Regions from separate parts of the Plantactinospora sonchi genome, predicted to be linked through region 2. Evidence: riboswitches for the same ligand, from Rfam matches in the RefSeq annotation. Region 2 holds a riboswitch; each other region holds the start of a gene.
The links. Region 2 has a riboswitch for cobalamin ahead of V1633_RS31700 (ribonucleoside-diphosphate reductase subunit alpha). Riboswitches for the same ligand answer to the same signal wherever they lie in the genome.
Positions count from the first base shown of each region.

Region 1: it holds a riboswitch for cobalamin, as region 2 does, so the genes downstream of both, metE (5-methyltetrahydropteroyltriglutamate--homocysteine S-methyltransferase) here and V1633_RS31700 (ribonucleoside-diphosphate reductase subunit alpha) in region 2, are expected to answer to the same signal.
Region 3: it holds a riboswitch for cobalamin, as region 2 does, so the genes downstream of both, V1633_RS25265 (prenyltransferase/squalene oxidase repeat-containing protein) here and V1633_RS31700 (ribonucleoside-diphosphate reductase subunit alpha) in region 2, are expected to answer to the same signal.

Region 1 is NZ_JAZGQK010000006.1:585,100-594,862, forward strand. It holds gene groL (chaperonin GroEL) at 1-1,228, opposite strand, end outside; gene V1633_RS09140 (DUF5994 family protein) at 1,397-1,933, opposite strand; gene V1633_RS09145 (LapA family protein) at 2,029-2,376, opposite strand; gene metE (5-methyltetrahydropteroyltriglutamate--homocysteine S-methyltransferase) at 2,579-4,831, opposite strand; cobalamin riboswitch at 4,948-5,164, opposite strand; gene V1633_RS09155 (glycoside hydrolase family 11 protein) at 5,435-6,424, opposite strand; gene V1633_RS09160 (LysR family transcriptional regulator) at 7,001-7,924, opposite strand; gene V1633_RS09165 (type 1 glutamine amidotransferase domain-containing protein) at 8,051-8,755, shown strand; gene V1633_RS09170 (MFS transporter) at 8,933-9,763, shown strand, end outside.
Region 2 is NZ_JAZGQK010000034.1:19,010-28,772, reverse strand. It holds gene V1633_RS31715 (winged helix-turn-helix domain-containing protein) at 1-37, shown strand, start outside; gene V1633_RS31710 (HNH endonuclease) at 186-1,118, shown strand; gene V1633_RS31705 (SDR family oxidoreductase) at 1,192-1,974, opposite strand; cobalamin riboswitch at 2,242-2,477, shown strand; gene V1633_RS31700 (ribonucleoside-diphosphate reductase subunit alpha) at 2,621-5,056, shown strand; gene V1633_RS31695 (ribonucleotide-diphosphate reductase subunit beta) at 5,107-6,102, shown strand; gene V1633_RS31690 (carbohydrate ABC transporter permease) at 6,168-7,034, opposite strand; gene V1633_RS31685 (carbohydrate ABC transporter permease) at 7,034-8,056, opposite strand; gene V1633_RS31680 (extracellular solute-binding protein) at 8,064-9,251, opposite strand.
Region 3 is NZ_JAZGQK010000023.1:67,969-77,731, forward strand. It holds gene V1633_RS25240 (FG-GAP repeat domain-containing protein) at 1-891, shown strand, start outside; gene V1633_RS25245 (M15 family metallopeptidase) at 1,001-1,564, shown strand; gene V1633_RS25250 (N-6 DNA methylase) at 1,633-3,552, opposite strand; gene V1633_RS25255 (TM2 domain-containing protein) at 3,720-4,256, shown strand; gene V1633_RS25260 (hypothetical protein) at 4,330-4,647, shown strand; gene V1633_RS25265 (prenyltransferase/squalene oxidase repeat-containing protein) at 4,793-6,250, opposite strand; cobalamin riboswitch at 6,355-6,483, opposite strand; cobalamin riboswitch at 6,555-6,695, shown strand; gene V1633_RS25270 (prenyltransferase/squalene oxidase repeat-containing protein) at 6,791-9,682, shown strand; gene V1633_RS25275 (hypothetical protein) at 9,682-9,763, shown strand, end outside.

The DNA.
Region 1 (9,763 bases), on a different contig from region 2:
GCAGACCCTCCTCGATGGCGGCCCTGGCGTTGCGGACGGCGTCCTCGATGCGGTGCTTGCGCTCCTTGAGTTCCACCTCGGTGGCCGCACCGACCTTGATCACGGCGATACCGCCGGCCAGCTTGGCCAGTCGTTCCTGCAGCCTCTCCCGGTCGTGGTCCGACTCGCTGTGCTGGATCTCGGCGCGGAGCTGGGCGACCCGGCCGGCGATCTGGTCCGGGTCACCGGCGCCGTCGACGATCGTGGTCCCGTCCAGGGTGGCGATCACCCTGCGGGCCCGGCCCAGCATGTCGAGGGTGACCGATTCCAGGGTGAGGCCCACGGTGTCGCTGACGACCTGACCGTTGGTCAGGACGGCGAGGTCGGTCAGCATCGCCGCGCGACGTTCACCGAAACCCGGCGCCTTGACGGCCAGCGAGGCGAAGGTACCCCGCGCCTTGTTGACGACCAGGGTGGCGAGGGCGTCACCCTCGACGTCCTCGGCGATGATGACCAGCGGCCTACCCGCCTGCTGCACCTTCTCCAGGACAGGGAGCAGGCTGAGCAGACTCGAGATCCTGTTCTCGACGATGAGGAGGTAGGGGTCGTCGAGCACACTCTCCATCCGCTCACTGTCCGTGATGAAGTAGGGCGAGAGGTAGCCCTTGTCGACGCGCATGCCCTCGGTGAGTTCAAGCTCCAGGCCGAAGCCGTTGCTCTCCTCGACGGTGATGACGCCTTCCTTGCCGACCCTGTCCATCGCTTCGGCGATGATCTCGCCGACGCCGGGGTCGTTGGCGGAGATGGACGCGGTGGCCGCGATCTGTGCCCTGGTCTCGACATCCTGGGCCTGGTGACGGAGTGCCTCGGTCACCGCGCTGACGGCCTGCTCGATGCCGCGCTTGAGCGAGACCGGGTTCGCGCCGGCGGCGACGTTGCGCAGCCCTTCGCGTACCAGGGCCTGGGCCAGGACGGTGGCCGTCGTGGTGCCGTCGCCGGCGACGTCGTCGGTCTTCTTGGCGACCTCTTTGACCAGTTCGGCGCCGAGCTTCTCGTACGGATCGTCGAGCCTGATCTCCCTGGCGATGCTGACCCCGTCGTTGGTGATGGTCGGTGCACCCCAGTCGCTGCCCAGTACGACGTTGCGGCCCTTCGGGCCCAGCGTCACCTTCACCGTGTCGGCGAGGATGTTCATCCCACGTTCGAGACCACGACGGGCGTCCTCACCGAATGCGATCAACTTGGCCATCTGTGTCGTCCTCCACTCGTCGTGCTGGCGTCCAGCACTGTTCGGACCGACCTGTGATGACGTACCCGCCCCACGAGGGGCGCATCCCATTCGGTTGACACCCGCGAAGGGCGGGTGCGATCCACGCCCCGGCGACCGCGCTGGTCACCGGCCTGTCCACCCGGCCCACTAGCCCACCACGCGGCGGCCGGACCGGCCGCCTTCGTCCTCCCAGACGGCCTCCGGGGCGGAGTCGTCGACCTCGCCGGTGCTGGCTGTGGTCACGGTGCGGAGGATGTGTCGGGGACCGATCCGGTTGCTGGCTATGGCGGCGAGGACCATCGCCGCGTCGGCGATGTTGCTCGCGGTGTCCGGCGCGACGACCAGCAGGTCGACGCGGTCGCCGTTGTCGCACAGGGCGGTGAGCAGGCTGACGGGCTGGCTGGTGAAGTAGCCGAGCCGTAGGACCCGGCCGGCCACCCCCAGACGGCGGGGACGGCTGTCCCATCCGTCGGCGGCGAGGACGAGCCGGGTCACCGGTCCCCGGAGCCTGTCGATGGCCAGGACGAGCCCCGGCAACTCCGCCACCGGGTCGGTCGAGCGGGGCCACCAGCCACCGTCCAGCAGGGTTCGGCGGGAGCCGGTCGGCTCCATCCGCAGTCGGGGAGTGGACGGTGGCGTCGGCGAGTGCGTCGGGGCGCGGCTCGCGGGGATTGTCTGTGTCATGGCAGGCCCTTCACGCCCGTCGCCGCGAGAAGACGCGGCGAGGGCTGCGGTGGGAAGGAGGTGGAGCAGGGCGTCGGCTGTGCGCAGGGTGCGGGTCAGTGGTGCTGCCGACGGGACAGGCGGCGCAGTTGGGTGATGCGGGCGGCACCGACCACCATGGTCAGGATCGCGGCGCCGACACCGGCGATCAGCATGGCCAGGGCCGTCGGCAGGGTCCCGTGCATCCACAGGAAGGTGACCTCGACACTCTGCGTGTTCTGCAGCATGAAGACGATGAGCACCACGCAGATGAGCGCGGCGACGCAGATCCCGACCCAGGCGGCGCCGGTACGGGTGTGCGGCAGCCGGGTGGTCGGCGACGGCGGGGCGCCCGGAGGCCGTGCTGGTGCCGTGGTGCCCGGGTCGGTCGACGTGCTTCCGATGTGGTGCAGGTCGTCGGACATGGCAACCCCCTCTGGGGGTGGGGCCGGTATGGCGGGCACCTCAAGGCTGGGATGTCATCGCTTCCGGAATGACCCCATCGTACGCTTGTTCGGCCCGACATGTCTGGTCTCGGGCGGGTGCACCTGCACCGGGGTTGGTGGCGCGGTCCAGGAGCGGTACCGGGGTGGCACACCGCGAGGCGATGTCCCACCCCGGCCGGGTTCAGCCGCCGCGTACCTCGGCCGCGGCGGCGACGAGGTGCCGCAGTGACGCCTCGACCTCGGGGTAGCCGCGGGTCTTGAGGCCGCAGTCGGGGTTGACCCACAGCCGCTGCGCGGGCACGGCCGCGACCGCCCGGCGCAGTGCCTCGACGACCTCGTCGTGCGACGGCACCCGTGGCGAGTGGATGTCCCACACGCCCGGACCGACGCCGCGGCCGTAGCCGATCTCCGCGAGGTCGTCGAGCACCTCCATCTTCGACCGGGACGCCTCGATGCTGGTGACGTCCGCGTCCAGGGCGTCGATGGCGGTGATCACCTCGCCGAACTCGCTGTAGCAGAGATGGGTGTGGATCTGGGTGTCGTCGGCGACACCGCTGGTCGCCAGCCGGAACGCGCCGACGGCCCAGTCGAGGTACGCCTTCTGGTCCGCCGCGCGCAGTGGCAGCGTCTCCCGCAGCGCGGGCTCGTCGACCTGGATGACCCGGATCCCGGCCCGCTCAAGGTCCTGACACTCGTCGCGCAGGGCAAGGGCGACCTGGTCGGCGGTGTCGGCGAGTGGCTGGTCGGTACGGACGAACGACCAGGCCAGGATGGTGACCGGGCCGGTGAGCATGCCCTTGACCGGCTGGTCGGTCAGCGACTGGGCGTAGCGGGACCACTCGACCGTCATCGGGGCCCGACGGGCGACGTCGGCGTAGATGATCGGCGGGCGGACACAGCGCGAGCCGTAGGACTGCACCCAGCCGTGCCCGGTGGCGGCGAACCCGGCCAACTGCTCGCCGAAGTACTGGACCATGTCGTTGCGTTCCGGCTCGCCGTGCACCAGCACGTCCAGGCCCAGCCGCTCCTGCAACCGGATGACGTGCTCGATCTCGGTACGCATCCGCTGGCGGTAACCGGCGTCGTCGAGTCGGCCGGCCCGATGGTCGGCCCGGGCCCTGCGCAGTTCGTCGGTCTGCGGGAACGAGCCGATGGTGGTGGTCGGCAGTGGTGGCAGGTCGAGCCGGGCCCGCTGGGCGGCGGACCGCTCCGGGTAGGGCCCGCGTCGCCGGTCGGCCGGGGTCAGCGTGGCCAACCGGGACCGTACCGTGGTGTCGCGCCATCCGGCCGGGGCTGCCGGCAGCGGCTCGGGCAGTCGGGCGGCGCCGTCGCGCAGGGCGCGGCTGAGCAGTACGACCTCGTCGACCTTCTGTCGGGCGAACGCGAGCCGCTGACGCAGGTCGGGGTCGAGGCTCGTCTCGCTGGACAGGTCCACCGGCACGTGCAGCAGTGAGCACGACGTCGAGACGGCGACGTGGTCGGCGAGCCCGGTCACGACCGCGCCGGACGCGGTCGCGGTGCGCAGGTCGGTACGCCAGACGTTGCGCCCGTCGACCAGTCCGGCGACGATCGTCCTGCCCCTCAGTGGGCCGGCGCCGGCGAGCCGGGTCAGGTTGCCGGGGCCGCCGGCCACCAGGTCCAGGCCGAGTGCTTCGACCGGTGTGTCGAGCAGGGCGGGCAGTGCGTCGCCGAGTTCGCCGAAGTAGCTGGCCACGAAGATCTTCGGCCGGCGTTCCACGGCGCAGAGTCGGGTGTAGGCGTCGCGTAGCGCGGTGATCCGGGTCGGGTCGCGGTCGGCGACGTAACCGGGCTCGTCCAGTTGCACCCACTCGACGCCGGCGTCGGCCAGCGCCCGCAGGATCTCGGCGTACGTCTCGACCAGGTCGTCCAGCCGGTCGAACGGTTCACCACTCGACGCCGGGGACTTGGCGAGCAACAGGAACGTGGCCGGCCCGACCAGCACGGGGCGCGTACGCACACCGAGGTCGCGGGCTTCGGCGTACTCCGCCAGCGCCTTGGCGGGGTTGGCCGCGAAGACGGTGTCCGGGCCGATCTCCGGGACGAGGTAGTGGTAGTTGGTGTCGAACCACTTCGTCAGCTCCAGGGCCGGCTCGGTGTCCACGCCGCGCGCCATCGCGAAGTAGGTGTCCAGTTCGCTCAGGCCGAGCCGGGTGAAGCGGGTCGGGACCGCACCGACCGCCACGGCGGTGTCGAGCATGTGGTCGTAGTAGGAGAAGGTGTTCGACGGGATCGCGTCCAGGCGCGCGTCACGCAGCGTCTGCCAGACCTCGGCGCGCAGCCCGGCCGCGGTGCGCTCCAGCGCGGCGGCGTCGATGCTGCCCGCCCAGTACGCCTCGACGGCTTTCTTGAGTTCGCGGTTCCCGCCGATGCGCGGGTAGCCGAGCACGGTGCTCTGCCCGAATCCGGTGGTCACAAAGGGTCCTTCCCTCGAAGTGCCCGACGACAGCTGGCGAGGGCACGGGGGAAGGGCACGGCACGACCGCGCTTCCGCCCCTGGCCCTCCCGAGAGGCCGTCGGCGGCGCACACCGTCGGTGTACGCGGTGCGGGCAGGTCTTCGGACTTGTGGGCGCGACCGGACAACCGGTCTCCTACTGGCCGTCGCTTCCCAGACCCCGGATGGGTCCAGTGCTCGATGACGGCGGTCGTTCCCACTCACCGCTGCGGGGCAGTCCCGGACTCACACCGGGTTCCCTCTTACGACGCCCCGACTGGCTGCCGGGGCGAACCAGCACTACCGGACATCGTACGGCGGGCGAGCCGATCCCGGACGGTTCGTCCGACGGTGTCGGGTCCGACACGAGGCCGGTGACCGGCGGGACGGGCCGGCAGCGTGGCGCCACGGCGACCGGTGCGGGTGCTGTCGGAACCGGTGGCGGGTGGGTGCCGGCCCCGGCACACAAAGGTCATCCGGCAGAACCCGAAGTCCCGTGAGGGGGGTTCCGCCGGATGACCGTGGTCCGGGGGTGCCCGGCGCGGGTGGGGGCCGACCGCGTCGACACCCCACCCGCGCTCAGGTCAGCCGGTTCCGCAGGACGCGGTTGGTGTCGTGTTGTTGCCGTTCTTGTAGAGCGTGATGCCGAAGTTGTTGCCGTTGCCGTTCGGACGCGCGGTGAGCGTGCCGCTGCTGCCGCTGACCGACGCGTTCCAGCTGCTCTGCAGGCTCTGGCCGCCGTTGGTGCGGATGGTGACGACCCAGTTGCTGGCACCGCTGACCGAGAAGGTCGTGTTGAACCGGTCGGACCATTCCTCGGCGCGGCTCACGCTGACCGAGCAGCTACCACCGCCACCACCGGGCGGCGTGGTCGTGGGGTTCGGGTTGGGGTTGCCACCGCCACCGCCGCCCTCCCGGACGGTGATGTCGGAGCTTCCCTGGCTCTGGTAGCCCTCGGTGGCCATGATCTGGTAGTAGTGGTTGCCGAGGTTCAGACCGGCGCGGGCCCAGGCGTCGAAGTGGTTGGCGGTGGTGATGGTGCCGCTGCTCCGCTTCTGCTGGCGGACAGACCAGTACTGGTAGAACGTGGCGGTGCCGTCGATCGACGGCTGGTTCACCCGCTGGCTGCGGAGGATGTCGTAGGTGCCGCCGTCGGTGGTGACGGTACCCATCCGGGTGGCGCCGCTGCTCGGGTTGTAGCTGCCGAAGTTCTCGACGATGTAGTACTCGATGAGCGGGTTCCGCGTCCAGCCGTACAGGGCGAGGTAGGTGTTGTTGTTGCCCGGGTTGTAGGTGCCCGAGTAGGTGATCGTCCGGCGGGTTCCGGGGTTCCAGCCCTTGCCGCCGACCCAGTTGTTGGTGCTCCTGCTCCACGAGCTGGAGTACCGGCCGTTCTCGCGCAACACTACGCAGGCGTCGCCGCTGTCCTTCCAGAACGAGAAGAAGAACCCGTTGTGCGTGCCTTCCGTGCTCGAGCAGACCTGCCGGTCCGCCTCGGCCTGGGCGGGGCTGGACACGAGTGCGGTCATTCCGGCGGTGACCAACGCGATGGCGCAGGCACTGCCGATGAGCATCCTGAGGCGTCCGCCGCGTCTGCGGCCCCTGGACTGGACGGGGGGTGCGTTCATGTACTTGCTTCCTCCTCGTGAGGGCTGGCCGGGGCCAGCAGCGCGGCACGACCCGACGGGTGAGCTTTCGGCGGCCGGGGGACGGCCACCGGGGTCGGTGCACATGTCGCGCGGTGGTGGTGGGGCCGGTCGTACTGCACGACGACCGGAGGAGTAGGTCGCGGTGGGTGGCATCGGCGGCGATTGAGGCCCGTCGATGGCGTCAGTATTGGCCCCGCGTCGTTGCCTTGTCAACAACTATCGGAAACGTTGTGGAAACCTGCCCCGGGCCACGGATTTCGGCGTCGGAGACATCCGGCCTGGCCAGTAGTTACGGCGGGTGGGGTCAGGTACGGGGTCGACCTGCCGGAGCTCTGGTAGAAGGATCGGGATCCGCGTCACCGGCTCCGAAAGTTCCGGAGATCTTCCGGACCATGTCGCCCCTGGCGATCCCACCGGGGGTGTCGTCCACCAGGGTGCGCGGGTGTCCGGCCGGCTCAGGACCGCGGCGACGGCCAGCGGCGGGTCACCACCGGGCGGTGGTCACCAGGAGCGGGCGGTCCGGAGGATGGTGTCGCGAACCCGGGTCGCCTCCGGACTGAGTACGGAGTTCACGCGCTCGGCGATGAAGCCGGTGTTGATCGGCGGCTCCTCGGGTTCGAGGAGCGGGACCAGGGCCCCGGTGCGCAGTTCGTCGGCGCACAGGTAGCGCGGCAGGACGGTGACACCCGCGCCCGCCACGGCGGCGGCCAGCACACCGCGCAGATCGGGGACCACCAGGGCGGCCACGCCGGTCAGTCGGTGGCGGAAGACGTGCCGCCAGTAGCGGCGGAGGATCGGCAGGTCCTCGGCATAGGTGATCAGCGGTACGCCCTCCAGGGGCGTCGAGTCGTCCGCGCTTAGGGGGCCGATCCGGACACTCCAGGTCGGCGCGGACACCAGGACGAACTCCTCGTCCATCAGCGGTGTGGCGACGACCGAGCGCCCGCGCGGGCGTACGGCGGACAGGACGAGGTCGAAACGCCGGGCGCGCAGGCCGTCGAGCAGTTCCTCGGCGAGTCCGGTGCTGACCCGTAGTCGTACGCCATGCGCGACGAGCGGCGCGAGGGCCGGCAGTACCCGGACGGCCAGCAGCTCGGCGGGCCCGCCCAGGTGTACTGGTTTGGCGGGGGCCGTGGCGTCGCGTTCGGCGACGAGGGCGAGTTGGTCCATGGGTGCCGAGATCCGGGCGGCCAGGTCGTTGGCGACGGCGGTGGGCGCCACGCCGCGCGGCAGCCGTTCGAACAGCTGGTGGTCGAGTTGCTGTTCGAGCGCGCGGATCTGGCCGGTCACGGTCGGCTGGGCCAGTCCGAGGCGGCGCGCGGCCTCGGTGAGCGAGCCGGCCCGGTACACCGCGAGAAAGGTCCGGAGCTGGGTGAGATCGAGTGGCCGCCCGGCCGCCGAGCCATCGGAATTCCTTGGGTCCACACCAGTAATCCTATTGGTTTGCTGAGGGCAGGCCGACCTACCGTCGAGACCGTCAACCGGCGTGCTGCCGCCGGTGACCAGCCCTTCGGCCGGTATCGGCCGGAAACAACCGACGGAGTGGACAACATGGCGAAGATCCTGTTTGTGATGACCGGCGCGGACCACTGGACGCTGGCCGACGGTGAACGGCATCCCACCGGCTACTGGGGCGAGGAGTTCGCCGCCCCGTACCGGGCACTCACCGCAGCCGGCTACGAGGTGGTCGTCGCCACCCCGGGTGGTGTGGTCCCGACGGTCGACCAGGCCAGCCTGGCCCCCCACCTCAACGGCGGTCAGCAGGGCGCGGACGCGGTCGTCGCGCTGCTCGACGAGGCGGAGGTGCTGCGCCGACCGATCCGCCTGGCCGACGTCGACCCCGCCGACTACGCGGCGGTCTTCTACCCGGGCGGCCACGGTCCGATGGAGGACCTGTCCGGGGACGCCGAGTCGGCCCGGGTGATCACCGAGACCCTGGACTCCGGCAGGCCCCTGGCGCTGGTCTGCCACGGCGTGGCGGCCCTGCTGGCGACCGAGACGCCGGACCGGGTGTCACCGCTGCACGGGTACCAGGTCACCGGTTTCACCCGGAACGAGGAGACCCAGACCGGGCTCGCCGACCGGGCCAGGTGGCTGCTGCAGGACCGGCTGGTCGCGCTCGGCGTGCGGTTCAGCGAGGGTGACGCGTGGGCGCCGCACGTGGTGACCGACCGCAACCTGATCACGGGGCAGAACCCTGCCTCCTCCGCCCGGCTCGCCGCCACCCTGGTGGAGCGGCTCGGCACGGGCGCCTGATTCCGGAGTACGCGGGACGCGGTCCGGCACCGCGTCCCGCGCCCCCGGGGCGGACCACTGTCCGTTCCGCCGTCGTGCCCGGCGGTCGCGCCCCACCCGGCTGCTGTCGACGCCGACGGTCGCGCCTCGCCCGGCGTCGCACCGCACCCCTCAACACCGCGAAAGTTCGACCTTCCCATGGCAACCCAACCAAGTCTCAGCATCCGGTCTCCGATCCCCGTCCTGGTCGCGGTCCTCGGGCTCGGCGCGGTCATCGTGTCGATGATGCAGACCCTCGTCGTGCCGATCCTGGGCGTCATCCGACAGGACCTGCACGCCTCCACCGCCGATGCCACCTGGCTCACCACCGCCACCCTGCTCGCGGCGGCGGTCTGTACGCCACTCGCCGGCCGGCTCGGCGACCAGTACGGCAGCCGCCGGGTCTTCCTCGGCGTGCTCGCCCTCACCCTCGCCGGGTCTGTCCTCGCCGCCACCACCCGCACGCTGGCGTGGCTGATCGTCGCCCGGGCACTGCAGGGCGTCTCGACCGCGCTCTTCCCACTCGCCCAGTCGGTGCTGCGGAACCAGCTGCCCACCGCACGGATGCCCGGGGCGATGGGGACGATCAGCGGTGCGCTGGCCCTCGGCAACGCCGTGGCGCTGGTCAGCGCGGGGTTGCTCAGCGGGGCATCCACGGCCGACTACCACCTGGTCTTCTGGCTGGCGGCCGGGGTGTCCGGACTCGCGCTCCTGGCCACCGCCCTGGTCGTGCCCGGTGCCGCCGGGACGGGCGCGGGGCGTACGGACTGGCTCGGCGCCGTGCTGCTGGCCGCGTCGCTCACCCTGCTCCTGTTGCCGCTGTCCCGGGGCGCCGACTGGGGATGGACGTCGGTGCCGACCGTCGGCTGCCTCACCGGGGCCCTGGTACTGGGCGGTGTCTGGGTACGCGTCGAACGTCGTCGACCGGACCCGCTGGTGCAACTGGGGGTCTTCGCCCGACCCGTGGTGGCGGCGGTCAACCTCGCCGGC
Region 2 (9,763 bases):
CGTGAATGATCCCCGCCTGTGGATGCGGGAGCCCTGAGTACGGTCAGCATCGCCACGGATGCCTGGTCGTACGGAGTCGGGGCAGGAGCGTCCTGTTTGTTCGACCGGACACGCGGCCCGGTCTGCCTGGCAAGTGCCCGTTCGGACGGTGTCGAGTTGATCGACAGGTGTGCACACTGCTCGACGTGAAGGCGTTCGTAGGGGTGACCGACCCCGACTGGTACCGCTTCCTCGCCGCGCGGCCTGTCCTGAACGAGGTCAACTTCTGGCGACCGTCGGGCGGAACGTTCCGGGTCCTGACCCCGGGGGAGCCGTTCTTCTTCAAGACGCACTACCCACACAACCAGGTGGTCGGCGGCGGCTTCTTCAGCGGGTTCGCCCAGTTGCCGATTTCCGAGGCGTGGCAGTTGTTCGGCGAGGCGAACGGCGTGGCGAGTCTTGACGAGATGCGCCGGAGTGTCGGGCGGTACCGCAGGGCGCCAATCACCTTGGACGAGGACCCGGTCATCGGTTGCGTCTTCGTCCGCGACACCCGGTTCTTCCCGGCCGACGCGCTGGCCGGCCCGCCACCGGACTTCGCCCCCAACATCGTGCAGGGCAAGAGCTACGACCTGGCTGTGCATCCCGCAGTCGACTACTTCCACCTGCTCGTCGAGCGGCTCGTCGACAGGCCGGTCGAGATCGACATGGCCGAGCCCTGGCATCGACCCGGCCCGGTGTACGGCGACCCCCGCCTCGCGCCCCAGCGGCTCGGTCAGCAGTCGTTCAAGGCGGTGGTGCTGGGGGCGTACGAGCGCCGCTGTGCCATCACCGGCAACCGGGTCCGGCCCGTGTTGCAGGCGGCCCACATCCGGCCACTCAGCAAGGGCGGTGAGCACCGCCTCGACAATGGTCTGCTGCTCCGGTCGGATGTGCACATCATGTTCGACCAGGGCTACCTGAGTGTCGACCCGAAACACCGCCTGCTGGTCAGCCCTCGACTCCGCAGTGAGTTCGGCAACGGCGACCAGTTCTACGCCAAGGCGGGAAGCGAGATCGCTCTCCCGGAGCGACGGACTGATCGACCGAGCCGCGAGTTCCTGGAATGGCACGCCGACACGGTGTTCAAAGCCGCGTGACCCGGATCCGCCCGGCGAAGGCGGCCAGGGCCAGACTGAAATCACCGCCCCCGCGTCATCCCGGTTCAGCGGGTCACCCCGGTTCGGTGCGTCGGCCAGCGAGGTAGTCGGGCCAGGTGATGCGGCCCCGTTCTCCGGTGTCGGTGGTCAGCGCACCGGAGCGGAACGCCCGACCGAGTCGGCCCGGCACGGGCAGTCGGAGCAGCGGTCGTCGGAGACCCCGGGCGGTCAGCCAGGCTCGGGCGCCGTCCGCGAGGCTCAGCACCTCCGGGCCGCCGTACTCCTCGATGGTCCGGCCGGCCGGTGCGGAGATCCGGCGTACCAGGTGGGCCGCGACGTCGTGGACGTCGACCGGTTGCCCGACGATTTTCGGGTCGACCGGCAGCACCGGGAACCGGGCGAGTCTGGTGAGCGCCTCGTCGAGCAGGTCGTGGAACTGGGTGACCCGCAGGATGGTCCACGGCACCGGCCCGTCCGCCACGATCGCCTCGGCGTCGAGTTTGACCCGGTAGTACGAGAACGGCACCCGGTCGATGCCGACGATCGAGACGTACACCAGATGGCGTACCCCGGCGGTGCCGGCGGCGTCGACCAGCCGGCGGGTGCCGTCGACGTCGACGTGACGGGTGTAACCGCGCTGGTACGGTGCCGAGGCGAGGTGGAGCACGGTGTCGACGTCCGCCAGCGCGGCGGCCAGGCCCTCGCCGGTGGCCAGGTCGGCCCGGACCCGCTCGACCACATCGTCGCCGCCCTTCGGGGTACGGCTCATCGCCCGGGTCGGCCGTCCGGCCCGGACCAGCTCCGGCGTGAGTACCTGGCCGAGCCGCCCGGTCGCCCCGGTCACCAGGATCGTCATCGTTTCCTCCCACCCGTGGTCCGTGGTGCCCAGTCGAGGGTGGCCCGTCCAGCCCGTCGGCGTGGCGGTTCCGCCGATCCACCCGTCGGGGTCGTGATCGTCTCCATGTCGGATGGACGGTGTGTCGCGCGGTGGTGTGACGCGTCGTCGCCGCCGTCGTGTTCGAGGCGGGCCGCCGCACCCCCGGCCTCGACACCCTCCGATCTGGTGATCACGACGACACGCCGACACGACATCTTGGGTGTGACTTTTGGGGCGGCCCTATATATGGTGTCTCACGCAGCTGGTTCGGTCGCCGCTCCACGGCGGCCGAGGCAAGAGGGAACCCGGTGTGAATCCGGGACTGCCCCGCAGCGGTGAGTGGGAACGACCGCCGTCACCACGCACTGGGTCGGCATCCGGTAGTCGCCGGATGCGCCTGGGAAGCGACGGCCAGTAGGTGAACACGGGACCTCCCGTGCCGGCCCACGAGTCCGAAGACCTGCCAGCGCGCCGCGTACCTGTCCGTACGCGGCGGTCCGAGGCCGCGCGGGACGGCCGACGCCACCGACGTACGTGTTCGCGCGTACCCGTCGGCGTCCCCGCGTGCCCGCCGGACCACCTGAAGGCGACGCGCGAGGAGAGAATTGTGACGCTCACCGAGGTCCTGCCGACCGGCCCGGAAGCGGGAGACAGCGAGGTACCCGCCTCCCGGCGCCCGCAGATGCGGGTTCGCAAGCGCAACGGCGACACCGAACCGGTGGACGTCAACAAGATCGTCCGGGCGGTGGAACGTTGGGCGGACGAGCTGACCGACGTCGACCCGCTGCGGGTGGCGACCCGGACCATCAGCGGCCTGTACGACGGGGCGACCACCGCCGAGCTGGACCGGCTCTCCATCCAGACCGCCGCCGAGATGATCGGCGAGGAGCCGCAGTACTCCCGGCTCGCGGCGCGACTACTGGCCGGCTACATCGACAAGGAGGTCCGGGGACAGGGCATCGCCTCGTTCAGCCAGGCGATCCGGCTCGGTCACGAGCACGGGCTGGTCGGTGACGAGACCGCCGAGTTCGTCCGGATCAACGCCCGGAAGCTCGACGACGCCGTCGACCCGGACGCCGACCGGCGGTTCGAGTACTTCGGACTCCGTACGGTCTACGACCGCTACCTGCTGCGTCACCCGACCAGCCGGCTCGTGGTGGAGACCCCGCAGTACTGGCTGCTGCGGGTCGCCTGCGGCCTGTCCCGTACGCCCGGCGAGGCGATCTCCTTCTACCGGCTGATGTCGTCGCTGGCGTACCTGCCCAGCTCGCCGACGCTGTTCAACTCCGGCACCCGGCACACCCAGATGTCCTCCTGCTACCTGGTCGACTCGCCGCGCGACGAACTCGGCTCGATTTACGACCGGTACGCCCAGGTCGCACACCTGTCGAAGTTCGCCGGCGGGATCGGCATCGCCTGGTCCCGGGTCCGGTCCCGGGGCGCGCTGATCCGGGGCACCAACGGCCAGTCCAACGGGATCGTGCCGTTCCTGCGTACCCTCGACGCGTCGGTGGCGGCGGTCAACCAGGGCGGTCGACGCAAGGGTGCGGCCTGCGTCTACCTGGAGCCGTGGCACCCGGACATCGAGGACTTCCTCCAGTTGCGGGACAACACCGGCGAGGACGCCCGGCGTACCCACAACCTCAACCTGGCCAACTGGATCCCGGACGAGTTCATGCGCCGGGTCGAGGCCGACGCGGTGTGGTCGCTCTTCGACCCGGACGAGGTGCCGGAGCTGCCCGACCTGTGGGGCGAGGAGTTCGACGCGGCGTACCGGGCGGCCGAGGAACAGGGCCGGTACGTCCGCCAGGTCCCGGCCCGGGAACTGTACGGCCGGATGATGCGGACCCTGGCCCAGACCGGCAACGGCTGGATGACCTTCAAGGACACCTCGAACCGGCTCTGCAACCAGACCGCGCAACCGGGCAACGTCGTGCACCTGTCGAACCTCTGTACCGAGATCATCGAGGTCTCCAACGACACCGAGACCGCCGTGTGCAACCTCGGCTCGATCAACCTGGCCGCGCACCTCGCCGGCGCCGCGGACGGTGGCGACGGGATCGACTGGGCCCGACTGCGGGACACCGTCCGGACCGCGGTGACCTTCCTGGACCGGGTCATCGACATCAACTACTACCCGAGCCCGCAGGCGGCGGCGAGCAACCCGCGCTGGCGTCCGGTCGGGCTCGGCATGATGGGCCTGCAGGACGTCTTCTTCGCGCTGCGGATGCCGTTCGACTCGGCGGAGGCGAAGGAGTTGTCGACCCGGGTCGCCGAGGAGGTCTACCTGACCGCGCTGGAGACCTCGGCCGGGCTCGCCGAGGAGTTCGGCGCGCACCCGGCGTACGCCGAGACCCGGGTCGCGGCCGGGCAGCTCCAGCCCGACCTGTGGGGGGTGACCGGCGTCCAGACCGAGCGGTGGGCGGCGCTGCGGGACCGGATCGCCGCGCACGGGCTGCGTAACTCGCTGCTGGTGGCGATCGCCCCGACCGCGACCATCGCCTCGATCGCCGGCTGCTACGAGTGCATCGAGCCGCAGGTCTCCAACCTGTTCAAGCGGGAGACCCTCAGCGGGGAGTTCCTGCAGATCAACACGGCGCTGGTCCGGGAACTGAAGGCCCAGGGGCTGTGGACCGAGGAGATCCGGACCGCGATCAAGCGCGCGGACGGCTCGGTGCAGGGCATCGAGGCGCTCCCGGCCGAGCTGCGGGAGCTGTACCGGACCGCCTGGGAGCTGCCGCAGCGGTCGCTGATCGACCTCGCGGCGGCCCGGGCCCCGTACGTGGACCAGTCGCAGTCGCTGAACCTGTTCATGGCGTCCCCGGAGATCGGCCGGCTCAGCTCGATGTACCTGTACGCCTGGAAGTCCGGCCTGAAGACCACGTACTACCTGCGGTCCCGGCCGGCGACCCGGATCCAGCAGGCGACCGTGTCACCGGTCCGGGCCGGCGCCGTCCGGGGACCGCTGGTCACCCTGCCTGTCGCGGGCGCGGACGACGCCGTCGACGCGGCGCTGGCCTGTTCGCTGGAGAACCCCGAGGCCTGCGAAGCCTGCCAGTGACCCGGCGACCGCCGCCTCACCCGACCACCACCGAAAGCGAGACCTGAACCATGCTGCTCGACCCGGGTCTGGACCTGACCCTGCGCCCGATGCGCTATCCGCACTTCTTCGACCGGTACCGCGACGCGATCAAGAACACCTGGACCGTCGAGGAGGTCGACCTGCACAGCGACCTCGCCGACCTGGAGCGGCTCACCCCGGCCGAACGGCACCTGGTCAGCCGGCTGGTCGCGTTCTTCGCCACCGGCGACACGATCGTGGCGAACAACCTGGTGCTCAACCTCTACCAGCACGTCAACTCGCCGGAGGGGCGGCTCTACCTGTCCCGCCAGCTCTTCGAGGAGGCGGTGCACGTCCAGTTCTACCTCAACCTGCTCGACACGTACGTGCCGGACGAGACGGAGCGGTACGCGGCGTTCTCGGCGATCGACAACATCCCGTCGATCCGTCGCAAGGCGGAGTTCTGCTTCCGCTGGATCGACTCGGTCTTCGAACTGCGCAAGCTGGCGAGCCGGGAGGACCGCCGGGCGTTCCTGCTCAACCTGATCTGTTTCGCGGCCTGCATCGAGGGTCTGTTCTTCTACGGCGCCTTCGCGTACGTCTACTTCCTGCGTTCCCGTGGCCTGCTGCACGGGCTCGCCTCCGGCACGAACTGGGTGTTCCGCGACGAGTCGATGCACATGGCGTTCGCCTTCGACGTGGTCGACACGGTCCGCCGGGAGGAGCCGGAGCTCTTCGACGCCGAAATGGAACAGCAGGTCCGGGAGATGCTCGCCGAGGCGGTCGAGTGCGAGGTGCAGTTCGCCGAGGACCTGCTCGGCCAGGGGGTGCCCGGGCTCTCCCTGCCGGACATGCGGGAGTACCTGCAGCACGTCGCGGACCGCCGGCTGGCGCAGTTGGACATCGCGCCGCTCTACGGGTCGGGCAACCCGTTCGCCTTCATGGAGCTGCAGGACGTCCAGGAGCTGTCGAACTTCTTCGAGCGGCGGGTCTCGGCGTACCAGGTCGGGGTGACCGGCACCGTCCGGTTCGACGACGACTTCTGACCCGGATGCCGCACGGCGGGCGACCGGTACCGGTCGCCCGCCGTGCGGTTCGCCCTGGGCCAGGCTCAGCCCTTCACGGCGCCGGTCAGCCCGCCGACGATCCGACGCTGGAAAAGGCTGAAGAACAGCAGCGCCGGGAGCATCGACAGGGAGGTGAACGCCAGCACCTTGGCCGTGTCGACCGAGTACTGCGAGGCGAAGGCCTGTACGCCGAGGGGCAGCGTGAAGGTCTCCTCCCGGTTGAGGATGAACAGCGGCAACAGGTAGCCGTTCCAACTGTTGATGAAGGTCAGGATGGCCACGGTGACCACCCCCGGCAGGGACAGCGGCAGCACCATCCGCCAGAAGAAGCCGAGCCGGCCGCAACCGTCGATTGACGCCGCCTCCTGGATCTCGTCCGGGATGGCCCGGACGAACGGCACCAGGATGATGATCGTCATCGGGATGGCGAACCCGATCTGCGGCAGGATCACCCCGGGCAGCGTGTTCATCAGCCCGAGCGTCCTGACCAGGATGTAGAGCGGGGTGATCGCCACGGTGAGCGGGAACATCAGACCGGCGGCGAAGAGCGAGTACATCGCCCCCCGGCCCCGGAACCGGTAACGGGCGAGGATGTAGCTCGTCATGAGCCCGAGCGTGACCACACCCGCGGTGGTGACCAGGGCGACGATGGTGGAGTTGAGCACCTGACGCCAGAACACCTCACCGGTCAGCACGTCGAGGTAGTTGCCGGTCTGCCACGGACTCGGCCAGCCCGCCGGGTCGTTGGTGATCTGCGAGTTCGTCCGGAAGCCGCCGAGGATGATGTAGACGACCGGGGCCAGCATCGCCCCGATCAACAGCACCGCGACGAGATACACGGCCGGGTCGCCCCAGCCCGTCTTCCGAGGCGCCCGGATCGGCCCGCGCGCGGCTACGGCGGTCGCGGCCATCAGTTCCTCCCTCCGGTGATCGCGCCCTCGGTGTCACGGCGCAGGACGAACCGCTGGTAGACCAACGCCACGACGAGCGAGACGGCGAACAGCACCACGGCCACCGCGTTGCCGTACCCGTACTCGCCGGCCATCCGGCCGTTGGCCACCATGTACGTGGCCATCGTCGACGTACCCGCCGTCGAGGCGATGTACTGGCCCCAGATGATGTAGACGAGGTCGAACAACTGCAGGGCGCCGATCATCGACAGGAAGGCCCAGATCCGGATCGTCGGCCCGAGCAGCGGCAGGGTGATCCGGCGCTGGATCTGCCAGTAGGACGCCCCGTCGATCGCCGCGGCCTCGGTCAGCTCCTCCGGGATGCCCTGCAGGCCGGCGAGGAAGAGGATCACGGCGAAGCCGATGTACTTCCAGGTGAGGATGCCCATCAGCGTCCAGATGGCCCGGTCCGGGTCGGATAGCCAGTCGCTGCGCAGCCAACCCATCCCCAGATCCTCGAGCAGGGCGTTGACGGCGCCGTTGCCCTGGAGCAGCAGGCTCCAGCCGGTGCCGACGACCACCTCGGAGATCACGTACGGGACGAAGACGAGGACCCGGATGAGGGTCTGGCCCCGCATCTTCCGGTTCAGCAACAGCGCGAGCAGGAGGGCGGCCGGCCCCTGCAGCACCAGCGACAGCACGACGATCGCCGCGTTGTGCTGCAGGGCGTCGATGAACGTGCCGTCCTGGAAGATCAGCACGTAGTTGCGCAGGCCGACGAACTCGGTGGGTGGGCCGTACCCCTGCCAGCTGAAGAAGCCGTAGTAGGCGGCCATGGCGACGGGAAGGATGACGAAGGACAGGAAGACGAGCAGTGTCGGGCCCGTCATCAGCGCGATTTCCAGCCGGGCGGGCCATCCGATGCCCTTGCGGCGACGGCGCCGGGTCGGGGGCGGCACGACAGGCGTGCCACCCCCGACCGTCGTCATCTCCGCCGACCGGTCCTGCGCGAGCTGCACGCTCTCGCGGTCTGTGTCGAACATGAGGTGGTTATCTCACCGACCGCTGGGCGGCGGTCTTGACCGCACTGACGATGTCCTCGGGGGTGCCCTTACCGGCCAGCAGGTTCACCACGGCGGTGTTGAGGGCGTTGCCGACGTTCTGCCCGTAGACCGTGTCGAGCCACTGCGAGACGTACGGAGCCTTGTTGTAGGCCGCGAGCACCGACTTCAGATGCGTCTCGGTCACCGCGCCCTGCGCCTCGCTGTTCACCGGCGGCGCCTGGAAGGCCTTGTAGTAGGCCTCCTGCACCGGCGTCTGCAGCATGTAGTTCAGGAAGGCGGTGCATTCCGCCTTGGGCGCCTGCTTGGAGCAGGAGTAACCGTCGACGCCGCCGAGGATCGCGCCGGGTTCACCCGCGCCGCCCTCGATGCTGGGGAACGGGAACCAGTCCAGGTCGGGCAGCGGCTTCTGGTCCGGCGTCAACGAGCCGATGACACCCGGGTTCCACGCGCCCATGAGTTCCATCGCCGCCTTGTGGTTGGCGAGCAGACCGGCCGAGCTGTTCGCGCCCTGCTGGGCCGAGGTCGTCAGGAAGCCGTTGTTGAACGGCTGCGTCGCGGCGAACTGCTGGACGTCCTGCCCGGCCTTCAACCAGCAGGGATCGTCGAAGTTCATGGACTTGGCCGTCTCGGTGAGCGTGGCCGTGCTGCACTCACGCAGCGCGAAGAAGTAGTAGTAGAAGGCGGCCGGCCAGGCGTCCTTGGCGCCGATGGCGATCGGCTGGGTGCCCGAGGCCTTCAGCTTGTCGACGGCGGTCTGGAGCTCGGCGAGCGTGGTCGGCGTCTGGGTGATGCCGGCCTTGGCGAACAGGTCCTTGCTGTAGAAGAAGCCGCCGGGCAGGACCGCCACGGGCATCGCGTAGACCTTGCCGTCGATCGTCTGCGCCTTGAACGACCCCTCCGAGACCACCTTCTTGGTCGCGTCGGTGATCCCGCCGGTGATGTCCATCAGCTGGCCGGCCTTGACCATCGCGGCCATCTTGCCGCCGCCGCGCTGCAGGAACACGTCAGGGGCGTCCCCGGAGTTCAGCGCGGTCTGCAGCTTGCCGTCCAGGTCCTCGTTCTGGATCGACTGGATCTCGATCGTCACGTTCGGGTTGGCAGCCTGGAAGTCGGCGACGGTCTTCTCCCAGAACGCCTTGCCCGGACCTGTCGAGGCGTTGTGCCAGAAACTCATCGTGACCTTGCCGCCGCTGCTGCCGTCACCTTCCGAATCCCCGGAACCACAGGCGGCCGTTCCCAGGACGCCCGTCGCCAGGACTACCGACAGAGTCAGTAGCTTTCCTGCCCTCATCAACCTGTCCTCTCTGCCGAATGTGCCCAGCTGAGCCTTCTGGGCGAACGGAGACGTCGGTCCCAGCTGTCCAGGGTGGACGCGAGGGCCGCCGTCCCCCCGTCGACAGGCGCCGTCCGGCGGAGGGGCTCGCAGCCACTCGCAGTCGTCTTCGCGCCCGCCGGACGTCACATCATCTGTCTATCGACGGGCAAAGACTCGCAGAGGGAACCGAAAAATTCAAGACACGTTTCGGAAACTTCCAGGGGGTGGAGAGGTCGGCGGTGGCACCGCCAGCGCGATGCGGAATGCCTGGTGCCGGCGTCCTCTGCCGAGCTGATCACGACTACGAATCGATACAGCGGCGCCTGGGACACGTTTGGCTTCGGATCGTCCGAGAATCGGACGGATGACCG
Region 3 (9,763 bases), on a different contig from region 2:
CTGAAGACCTGGGACGGGACCCGCTCGCGGCAGTACCGACGGGACTGCAGCGGCTTCGTCGACATGGCGTGGCACCTCGGATCCGATCCGAACACCCAGGGCCTGATGAGTTCCACCTACACGTACGCCATCAGTCGCGGCGAGCTGAAGCCGGGCGACCTGCTCAACGACGTGACCGACTCGGAGTCCGGGTATCCGTACCACGCCATCCTGTTCGGTGGCTGGGAGAACACCGCCAAGACCCGCTTCTGGTACTACAGCTTCGGCGGCACGCCGATCGACAAGGTGACCGGCGCCTCGTTCGGTGACTCCCGGCTGTCCGGCCACCCGACGTCGGAGTACCAGGCCCGTCGATACCAGAAGATCATCGACGACCCGGTACCGGTACCCGACGTGTTCGGGGTGTCCGGTGACTTCAGCGGTGACGGCAAGGACGACATCGTCACCCGTAGCGGCAGCGGCGAACTCTGGCTGTACAAGGGCACCGGCAACGCCACCACCGACGCCGTCGTCACCCTCCCCCGGGTCCGCATCGGCATCGACTGGGAACACATGACCGCGATCGTCGCCGGAGACTTCACCAACGACAACAAGGCCGACATCATCGCCCGCGACAGCGACGGCGAAATGTGGCTCTACCGAGGAACCGGCAACGCCACCACCGACGCCGTCGTCACCCTCCCCCGCATCCGCATCGGCACCGGCTGGCAGTCACTCAACGCCATCAGCGCCGGAGACCTCACCAACGACGGCAAAGCCGACCTCATCGGCCGCGACAACGACGGCCAACTCTGGCTCTACCCCGGCACCGGAAACGCCACCACCGACACCGTCGTCAAACCACGACTCCGCATCGGCATCGACTGGCAGTTCATGAACATCATCACCTGACCAGGACAGATGGGCGGGCCGGCGGCCACCGACAAGGGCGGGCCGGCGACGGATCGGCGGGGGCACGGCGGATGCCGCGCCCCCGCCGCTTCCCGGGTTGGAAGAGGCTGTGACAGATCAGGACGCGGTACCACCGGCATCGGATCCGACAACCGGCGTCGGGTCTCTGGAGTGCGGCGAGCCGCTCGTCGACCTGGCCGAGGTGCCGGCGCTGCGGGTCCGCCCGGCGGCGGGCAATCCGCCGATCCGGCTACGGCTGACCGTCGTCGACGGCATCGTCGCCGCCCAGGCCCTGCTTCCACCACAGGTTCGGCTACTGGTGGTGGACGGCTACCGATCGGCGACCGTGGAGGCGGGACACGTGGAGCACGGGCGACCCGACGCGACGTCGCACCGCACCGGCGGCGAGGCCGACCTGACCCTGTGTGACCAGGGTGGCCGGGAACTCTGGCTGGGCTCCGAGGTGTACGCCGTCCGGCACCGGGCGGCCGGGGCCCGGCTCACCGACGACGGCCACCTCCGTCGGACGTTGCTGCGGGCCGCGTTGACGACCGTCGGCATGGTCGGCTCGCCCACCGCGTGGTGGCACTGGTCGTACGGCAACCGGTTCTGGGCCCACGCCATCCGGGCCGGAATCGCGCCGTACGAGGAGATCGGTGCCGCCGAGCCGTGAACCCGCCGGACCCGACGGTCGCCGAGCCCACGACCTGCCCGGCACCGTTTCGCGGGTGACGACCGGCGTCATCCGGCGGGCTGGTCGGGGCGTACGGTGCCGCGGGCGAGTCCGTCGGCGGTGAGCCGGATCAGTTCCTCACCCAGCCCCGCCACCTGTCGGATCGCCGCCTCGAAGGCGTCCAGCCGCTGGTACGCCGCCCCCTGGACGCGCTGCTCGTCGAGCGGCAGACGGCGTACCCGGGCTCGTCGGATGTCGAACCGCAGGGTTCCGGAGAGGCTGCCGGTCTGCTTCTCGTTCGCCGAGGTGCGCAGCTGCCCGGCAAGGAACCACGGGTCCAGCACCGTCGGGTCGGGCCGGAGCAGATAGAGGTTGCGGCCGAGCACCGTCCCCTCGACGGTGACCACCCGGGCGGTGAGCCGGGGCGAGACCAGCGGCACCACCACGTCTCCGGCCCGCAGCGGGATCCGCCGGCCGAGCCGCTCGACGTCGCGTCCGGAGGCGTCCGTGGCGCCGACCACGTCCGCGACGGTCAGCACCGGGGACCCGTCGTCACCCGCCGTCGGGGCGCCGTCGCCGCGGACCGGGCTGAACAGCCGCACCGCCCCGGCGCGGACCAACTCGGTGACGGTGACGGTTCGCGGCGCGGTCCCGACGTCCGGTTCGACCGTCACCGTCGGCACCAGCGCCGGCAGGTCGCCGACGAGGGCGGCGAGCCTTTCGGCGGTGCGTACCAGGTGGGCGGTGCAGGCCGCGTCGTCGGCCGCCGGTTGCCGGCGGGCCGGGGTGAGGTCGACGTTGTCGTCGAGCAGTTCGATGACCGGTACCGCGCGGGCGAAGCCGGCCTCCCCGACCTCGGCGTCGGGTCCGGCACTGAAGGCCCGGAAGGCGTCCAGCACCTTCGGGTACGTCTCCGTCGGCTCGCCGTCGGTCGCGTCGACCAGCAGCGTGCGTGCCGGTAGCGGCTCGTCGCCGGCGGGCCGCCGCAGCACCCACAGGTGCAGCGGTACGCCGTACGGGGCGGCCACCCCGGCGGGCAGCGCGACCACGGCCCGGAGCGCGCCGGTACGCAGCAGGGCAGCCCGGATCCGCCGCCCGGGCCGCCGGCTCGCCACCGCCGGTGGCATCAGCAGGACGGCGTGCCCGCCGGACCGCAGGTGGGCGAGGGCGTGTCCGACCCAGGCCAGTTCCGGTTCGGTGCGGGGCGGCAGGCCGTGGTCCCAGCGCGGGTCGGTCGGGTCGAGGTCCTCGTGTCCCCAACCGCTGGAGCCGAACGGGGGGTGGCAGACGACGGCGTCCACGGTCCGGTCGGTGAAGGCGTCGGCGCGCAGGGAGTCCCCGGGAAGCACCTCCCCGGGTACGTCCCGCAGCGCCAGCCAGAGTCCGGCCAGCCGGGCGAGAGACCCGTCGAGTTCCTGTCCGTACGCCTCGGTGCAGCCGGCCCGGACGGCGGCCCGCAGCGTGGCCCCGGACCCGCAGGCCGGATCGAGTACGGTGCCACCGTCGACGCCGGTCAGCGCGACCATCAGGTCGGCGACGTCGTCCGGGGTGGCCCAGGAGCGTCCCGGTCCGGGCGTGGCGAACCGCTGCCACAGCTCGTCGAAGCTGGCCCGTGGGCCCAGTTCGTCAACGAGTGCGCCGATCTCGGGGCCGACCGGGGCGAGGTACGGCGCGACCTGGCCGGGTTCGGGGTGCTCGCCCCGGTGCCGGGCGAGCAGCAGCGTACCGGCGGCGACGAGGGCGGCGGACGGGCTGTCTCCGGCGGCGAGCCGTCGCCAGAGCCGGTCCACAGGGGACAATCCGGGGAGTTTGCCCTGCGCGCGGAGCCACCGCTCCACCTGGAGCAGGTCGAACTCGGGACTGGCCGGGGCACCGCGCAGAGGCGTAGGGAAGTCGGCGTGGCGCTTGCGCCAGTTGCTCACCGCGGCGCGTCCGACTCCGGCGAGGCGGGCGATCTCCGCTGCCGTGACCGTCGGGTTCTCCTGCACCTCAGCAGTGTGTCACATCTGTCGATCATCATGACCGTTGACATGATTCACAGAGGCGACGTAGCACACCGTCTCCGGCTGCCGCCGCGTCCGGCACGCCCGACGGCGGGCATCAACGACCGAACAGCCGGTGACCGTGGAGCCGGCGGGACGGTGACACTGGGCGAGTGACCGATTCCGCCTCTCCCCCGGGGTGGCAGCCGGGACATCGCGGCCACCAGCCGACGTACCGGGACGAGCCACACCCCACGCTTCCGCTGAGCCTGCCGGTGCCGCTGTCGCCGAGCCCCGGGCCCGACCCGACCCTCTCCTTTCCGGCCACCGCGTCCTACCCGCCGCCCGGGATGTATCCACCGCCGGCTCCACCACCGGGCGGCGAACTGGTGCCGGTGCCGGCACCCGTGCCGATCGTGGTGGTCGTACCGCAGAAGTCCGCCGGGGCGGCGGTCGCCCTGGAGCTCGTCCTCGGCTTCCTCGGCATCTTCGGCCTCGGCAACCTGTACGCCGGCCGGATCGCGACCGGCATCCTGCTGATGATCAGCTTCTGGGTGCTGTTCTGGCTCAACGTGGTACTGATGTTCCTGGTCATCGGCCTGGTGACGATGCCGCTCACCTGGCTGACGTACATGGTCATGGCGCCACTGCTCGCCGCCGGGGGCGTCAGCACGCACAACGCCCGGGTCCTCGCCGGGCTACAGCCCTGAGCGGTACCACCACGGCACCGTCGGAATTCAGCTTCGGCATTGTGTGCTGGCGGCCGCCTCCGATGATGGAGGCATGACGGCTACCCGACGTTGGGTCATCTTCTTCGTCTGCCTGTCCTTCACCGTGGCGGCCGGGCTCGCGACCGTCTTCTTCGGACTGTCGGGGCTGGAGGCGGCGGGCTGGGTCGCCGGCGTGGTCTCCGGAGCGGCCGGGGTCGCCGCGGCCGTGATGGTGTGGCCACGGCGTGCCGGGTCGCCACCGCCGGACCGTCCCGACCAGCGCCCGCAGCCGACTCCGCACGGCCCGCGCGCCATCGTGGTCGACGGCGAGCTGCGCGGGATCGCCTCGACCGGCGACAACGCGTCGATCGTCCAGCACCGGGACGGGTAGCCCCGCCGCCGGTGGACGTGGAGCCTCGGGACCGACCGACCCACCGGAAACCGGCCCGGCGGAACGAACGTGGACCACCGGGCGCCCGGCGGAACGACGGGCAACCGCCGCCCCGCCGGGACCTTCCTGGTCGGCCGGACGAGGGTCAGCTGCCGTAGCGCAGCGAGACGGTGTCGCCGAGGTTGACCACACTGTCCCGGTTCGCCGGGGCCTCCGCACCGCCGTCGACACCGAACCGCCAGCTCGTACCGCCGGTGTTGCCGACCCCGTTGATCGAGGTGACGGTACCGCCGCCGGAGGCGGGGGCGTGGCCGGTGACGCAGCCCGCCGGGGCGGCGGCACCGCCGGCAGCCGCGTCGAGGACCGCGCCGAGCGTGGTCGTGGCGCCGGTCGGGGTGACCCGGACCGCGCAGACCCGCAGACCGGTCGACGTACCAGCGTCGACGACAACCGCGACGGTGCTGGCCTGTCCCGGGGTGAACCCGGTGCTGGCGACCCAGCGGGGGGTGCCGGCGGTGACCGGCGTGGGCGGCGCGGCGGTGAAGCCGCCGCCGGCCAGCGCCCGGACGGCGTCGATCGACGGGTAGGCGGTCGCCCCGGTGCTGCTCGGCTGGTACCGGAACCCACCGCCAGGCAGGACCTGCAGGGTACGGAGGAAGTCGACCGGGGTCTTCCCCGCCGTCGTGGTGAACTCGGTGCCCTGGCTCGGGAAGCCGCAGGCGTTCAGCCCGGAGACCGCCCAGCCGTTGGAGTTGGCGTTCGGCCCGAACAGGGCGGTGAACGCGCCGGAGGCGTTCACCAGTTTCCGCTTGAGGAAGTTCTTCCCGGCCTGCACCGCCGCGTCGGTGTTCGGGACGCCGCCGGAGCAGAGCGCGGCGAGGGCGGCACCGGTCATGTCGATGTCGCTGGTCGCGGCGAGCTGGCTCGGGTTGCCCTCGGCCTTGCCGAAGTTCCAGCCCCCGTCGGTGTGCTGGTTGGCGCGTACCACGCTGATCGACGCGTCGAGCAGCCGCTGGGGCACCCGCCTCGCCCCGGTGCTGGTCTTCGCCCCGGCGAGGGCGAGCAGGCCGAAGATGGTCCCGTTGAACAGGCCCGACGGTCCCCAGTAGCCGGGTTCGGTCGGCTGCCAGTACGAGGCCACGTCCGCGATCAGGTTCCGGCCGGCCGAGACCCGGGCCGGGTCGATCCCGGCGGCGTACGTGTTGAGCACCGCCCGCTGGTAGTCGGTGGCGACCGGGGCGGCGCCCGGCCAGGCGGGGTCGGCGAGCAGGCCCCGGTAGACGGTGCGGGCGTCGCGGCTGGTGTCGCCGCCCGGGGTGAGGTCGACGACGGCGACCCCGGCGGCGGCGAACGCGCTGAACGCCCACTCGTTCGACAGGCCGGCTCCGGCGAAGCCGCCGTCGGCCCGTTGCAGGGTCTTCAGGTACGCCACCCCGCTGGTCACCGCGCTGGTGACCTGGGTCGGGGTGGAGGTGGCCCGTGCGGTGGACGGGGCGAGCAGCACCGTGCAGAGCACACCGGCCAGGCCGGCGGTGAACAGTCGTCGGCCGGTTCGTGGCGGCCGTGGGGTACGGGACGGGGTGGCGGGTACGCCGCGGGTCATCGTTCGGACTCCTCTGGATGGGGGTCGACGAGTCGCCCCGTGCCGGAGTGCCCCTGGGCCACCGCGGAAGGAGGCGGTCGCCGCCCGGTCGCGTGGTCGGGATCCGCAGTACTGCACCACCGCAGGGCATTCGGGCTCGGGACGACGAGGACCGGCCTCGTACCGTCTCCTACCGTTGCGCGTCAGCTCCGGACTTCCACCGGATTCCCCCACGCGGTGACCCAGGGACGGTAGCGCACACCGGTCCCGCCGTCTGTAGTGACAGTGGACACTGCCCGGCGCCGTGCCCGGCGTTGACCTGCGACACCGCGCTGTGTTCAGATGTCGGCGCTCCACCCGTCCAGTACTCGCAGGGGAAGCCGGTCAAAACCCGGCACTGGCCCGCAACCGTAGGTCCGTCACCCGACGGACGAGTCGGATTACCTGCGCTGGACCACCACCGCAAGCGCCGTCGAGGTCCACGGCGCGGGATCGGCGCTCCTGGTCTCCACCGGGTGGGCCCGAGCATCCCGCTCCGGCCGCCGCTCCAGGAGGCCCGTCATGAGCCCCGCTCCCGCCCCTACCGTCCCCCTCACCCCCGTTCCCACCCGGCGTCGGCCGCGGTCTGTCCGGCGTCGGCTACGGGCGTCGCTGGCCGGCCTGGTCGCCGTCCTGGCGGCCGCGACGGCCGCCCTGGTCGGGTTCACCGTCGCGGTGGCGGCGGAGCCGGTGAACCTCGTCGGATCCGCCGGCCCGGTCGGCGACTGCACCCCCACCCGGGGCGCGGTCGTCGCCGTCGACTTCGGCCCGTGGGATGGGCCGGTGGTACGCGGCTGCGCCCTCTCCCCCACCAACGGCCTGGAACTGCTGCACCAGGCGGGATTCCGGACCACCGGCACCGTGCACGACGGTCCCGGCTTCGTCTGCCGGATCGGGAACCCGGAGTTCGACGACGCGACGGAGTACCCGACCCCGGCGCAGGAGGCGTGCCCGCAGACCCCGCCCGCCTCGGCGTACTGGTCGTACTGGCTGGCGCCGGCCGGTCAGGAGCACTGGACGTACAGCCCGCTCGGTGCGCTGTCCCACGTACCGGCGCCGGGCGAGGTCGAGGCGTGGGTCTTCGGGGGCACCGAGATCGGCGGCGCGGGCGGTCAGCCGTCCTTCAGCCCGGCCTCGGTGCGAGCCACCGGCCCCGGCGGCGGTGACCCGACCGACGCACCGACCGGCACGCCGACCCCGAGCGGGCAGCCGTCGGATCCGCCGGCCGGCGACGCCGTGGCCCGGGGTGCGGCGTACCTGGTGGGCCAGCTGACCGACGGCGACCACGTCTTCAACGAGGTCGGCGGATTCCCCGACCACACCCGTACCTTCCAGGTCGGGATCGCGTTGGCCGCCGCCGGGAGCCAGGACGCCGCACTGCGCCGGGTCGTCGACCACCTGGCCGCGCACGTCGACACGTACGCCTACCCGGACGGGACCGGCTCCCCGCCGAACTCGGCGGCGGTGGCCCAGCTCTCCCTGCTCGCCGAGATCGTCGGTCGGGACGCCACCGGCTTCGGGGGCCGCGACCTGCCCGGCACGCTGCTGGACAACGTCTGCGCGGAGGCGGGCAGCCTCGGCAACTGCACCGCGCCCGGGGACTTCCACGGGATCGCCGCGCCGGTGCCGCAGGCGATCGGCGTACTCGCGCTGGCCAGGGCCGGAGTCGAGGTGCCGGTGTCGGCCGTCGACCGGCTGCGCCAGTTGCAGTGCGCCGACGGTGGATTCGCCGGTTCACTGATCCTGCCCGGCGACTGGTGCGAGTCGGAGGTCGGCACGACCGGCTTCGTGGCGCAGGCGTTGAGTCTGGTCCCCGATGCCGCACCGGCGGTGGCGAAGGCGAAGGACTACCTGCTCGCCCAGCGGATGACCGACGGCGGCTTCCCGCCGTACCTCGGCGCGCCGGGCGGGGACACCGGCAGCACCGGCTCCGCCGTGCAGGCGCTGACCGCGCTCGGCGCGCCGGCCGCGGCGGCACCCGGACGGTCCTGGCTCGCCGCCCGCCAGCAGGAGGGCGGCGGGTTCGTCCCCGACGAGTTCACCCCGGACGTCGACCTGTACGCCAGCGTGCTCGCGGTACCGGCACTGGCCGGCGTCGACCTGGCGACCCTGGTCCACGACCCGACCGCGCCGAGCCCGTCGCCGAGCACGCCCGGCCCGGGCCCGAGCGGCAGCCCCGGCGGCACACCGACGGGTAACCCGCCGGCCGACCCGGGGCCGGACCTGACCCGGGGCGTGGCGTACCTTGTCGACCCGGTACGGCTGGTCGACGGGCACTACCACGAGACGCTGGCCGGATCGGGTTTCGCCGACTTCGGGCTCACCATCGACACCGGGTACGCACTCGCCGCGACCGGCGACGACGGCGCGCTGGCCCGGATGCTCCGGTTCCTCGACGGTTCGGGGCGGGACGGCAGCGGTCGCGGTGTGCTCGGCTGGACCGGCGTCGGCACCCCGTACGCCAGCGGTGGCTCGATCGGCAAGCTGGCACTGCTCGCCGAGGCGACCGGTCACGACCCCAGGAAATTCGCCGGCACGGACCTGATCGACGCTCTCGGCACGGCCATCTGCGCCGAGGCCAGCACCGGTACCGACCGCAGCTGTGCCGGGCCCGGCAACTACACCTACGCGACCTCGGTCTTCTCCCAGTCCCTCGGCATCATGGCCCAGGTACGGGCGGGTGACGTCGAGCGGGTGGCCGGGCCGGTGGCGTACCTGCGCGGGCTGCAGGCCCCGGACGGCTCGTGGCCGAGCCTGATCCCGGACACCGGCGACGCCGATGTGGACAGTACGGCGATCGCCGCGATGGCACTGGACCTGCTGCCCGGTGACGAGGACGCGGCGGCGGTCGGCAAGGCGCTGGACTGGATCGCCGCGCAACAGCGTCCGGACGGCGGTTTCCCGGGTGCCGCCGGCAACTCCACCAACTCGGCGGCCCTCGCCATCCAGGGTCTCAGCCTCGACCGGTCCCGCTACGGAGCGCAGGTCAGCCGGGCCCGGGCGTTCCTGGCGGCGCGGCAGAATCCCGACGGTGGGTTCGACGTCGCCTCGGACGGGCCGGACGGCTCCGACCTGCGGGCCTCGGTCCAGGCGCTCGGCGGGGCGGTCGGCACCTCGTTCGGGACGCTGTACCGGGACGTCACCACCGTCACCCCGGACCCGGACCCAGCGCCGGGCGGCTCCGGACCACCTGGTGACCACCCGTCCGGTAGCGGAGGCGGGCTCGCGCTGACCGGCGCCGACATCGGCCGACTGGGCTGGCTCGCGGCCGCGTTGATCGGCCTCGGCGGCGGACTGGTGCTGGCCACCAGCCGACGTCGCCGCCTGGTGACGGCAACCGACTCGTCCTCGACCTCCTCGCCGGATGCCGCGACGGCGCCCGCGACGGCCGCGGACCGGACGGAACGGAACTGATGGGCGCCCCGCAGGCCCGCTCGCGTCCCGGGCGGCAGCGACTCCGGCCGGCCGCCGGTCCCGTGGCCCTGTCGCCGGAGC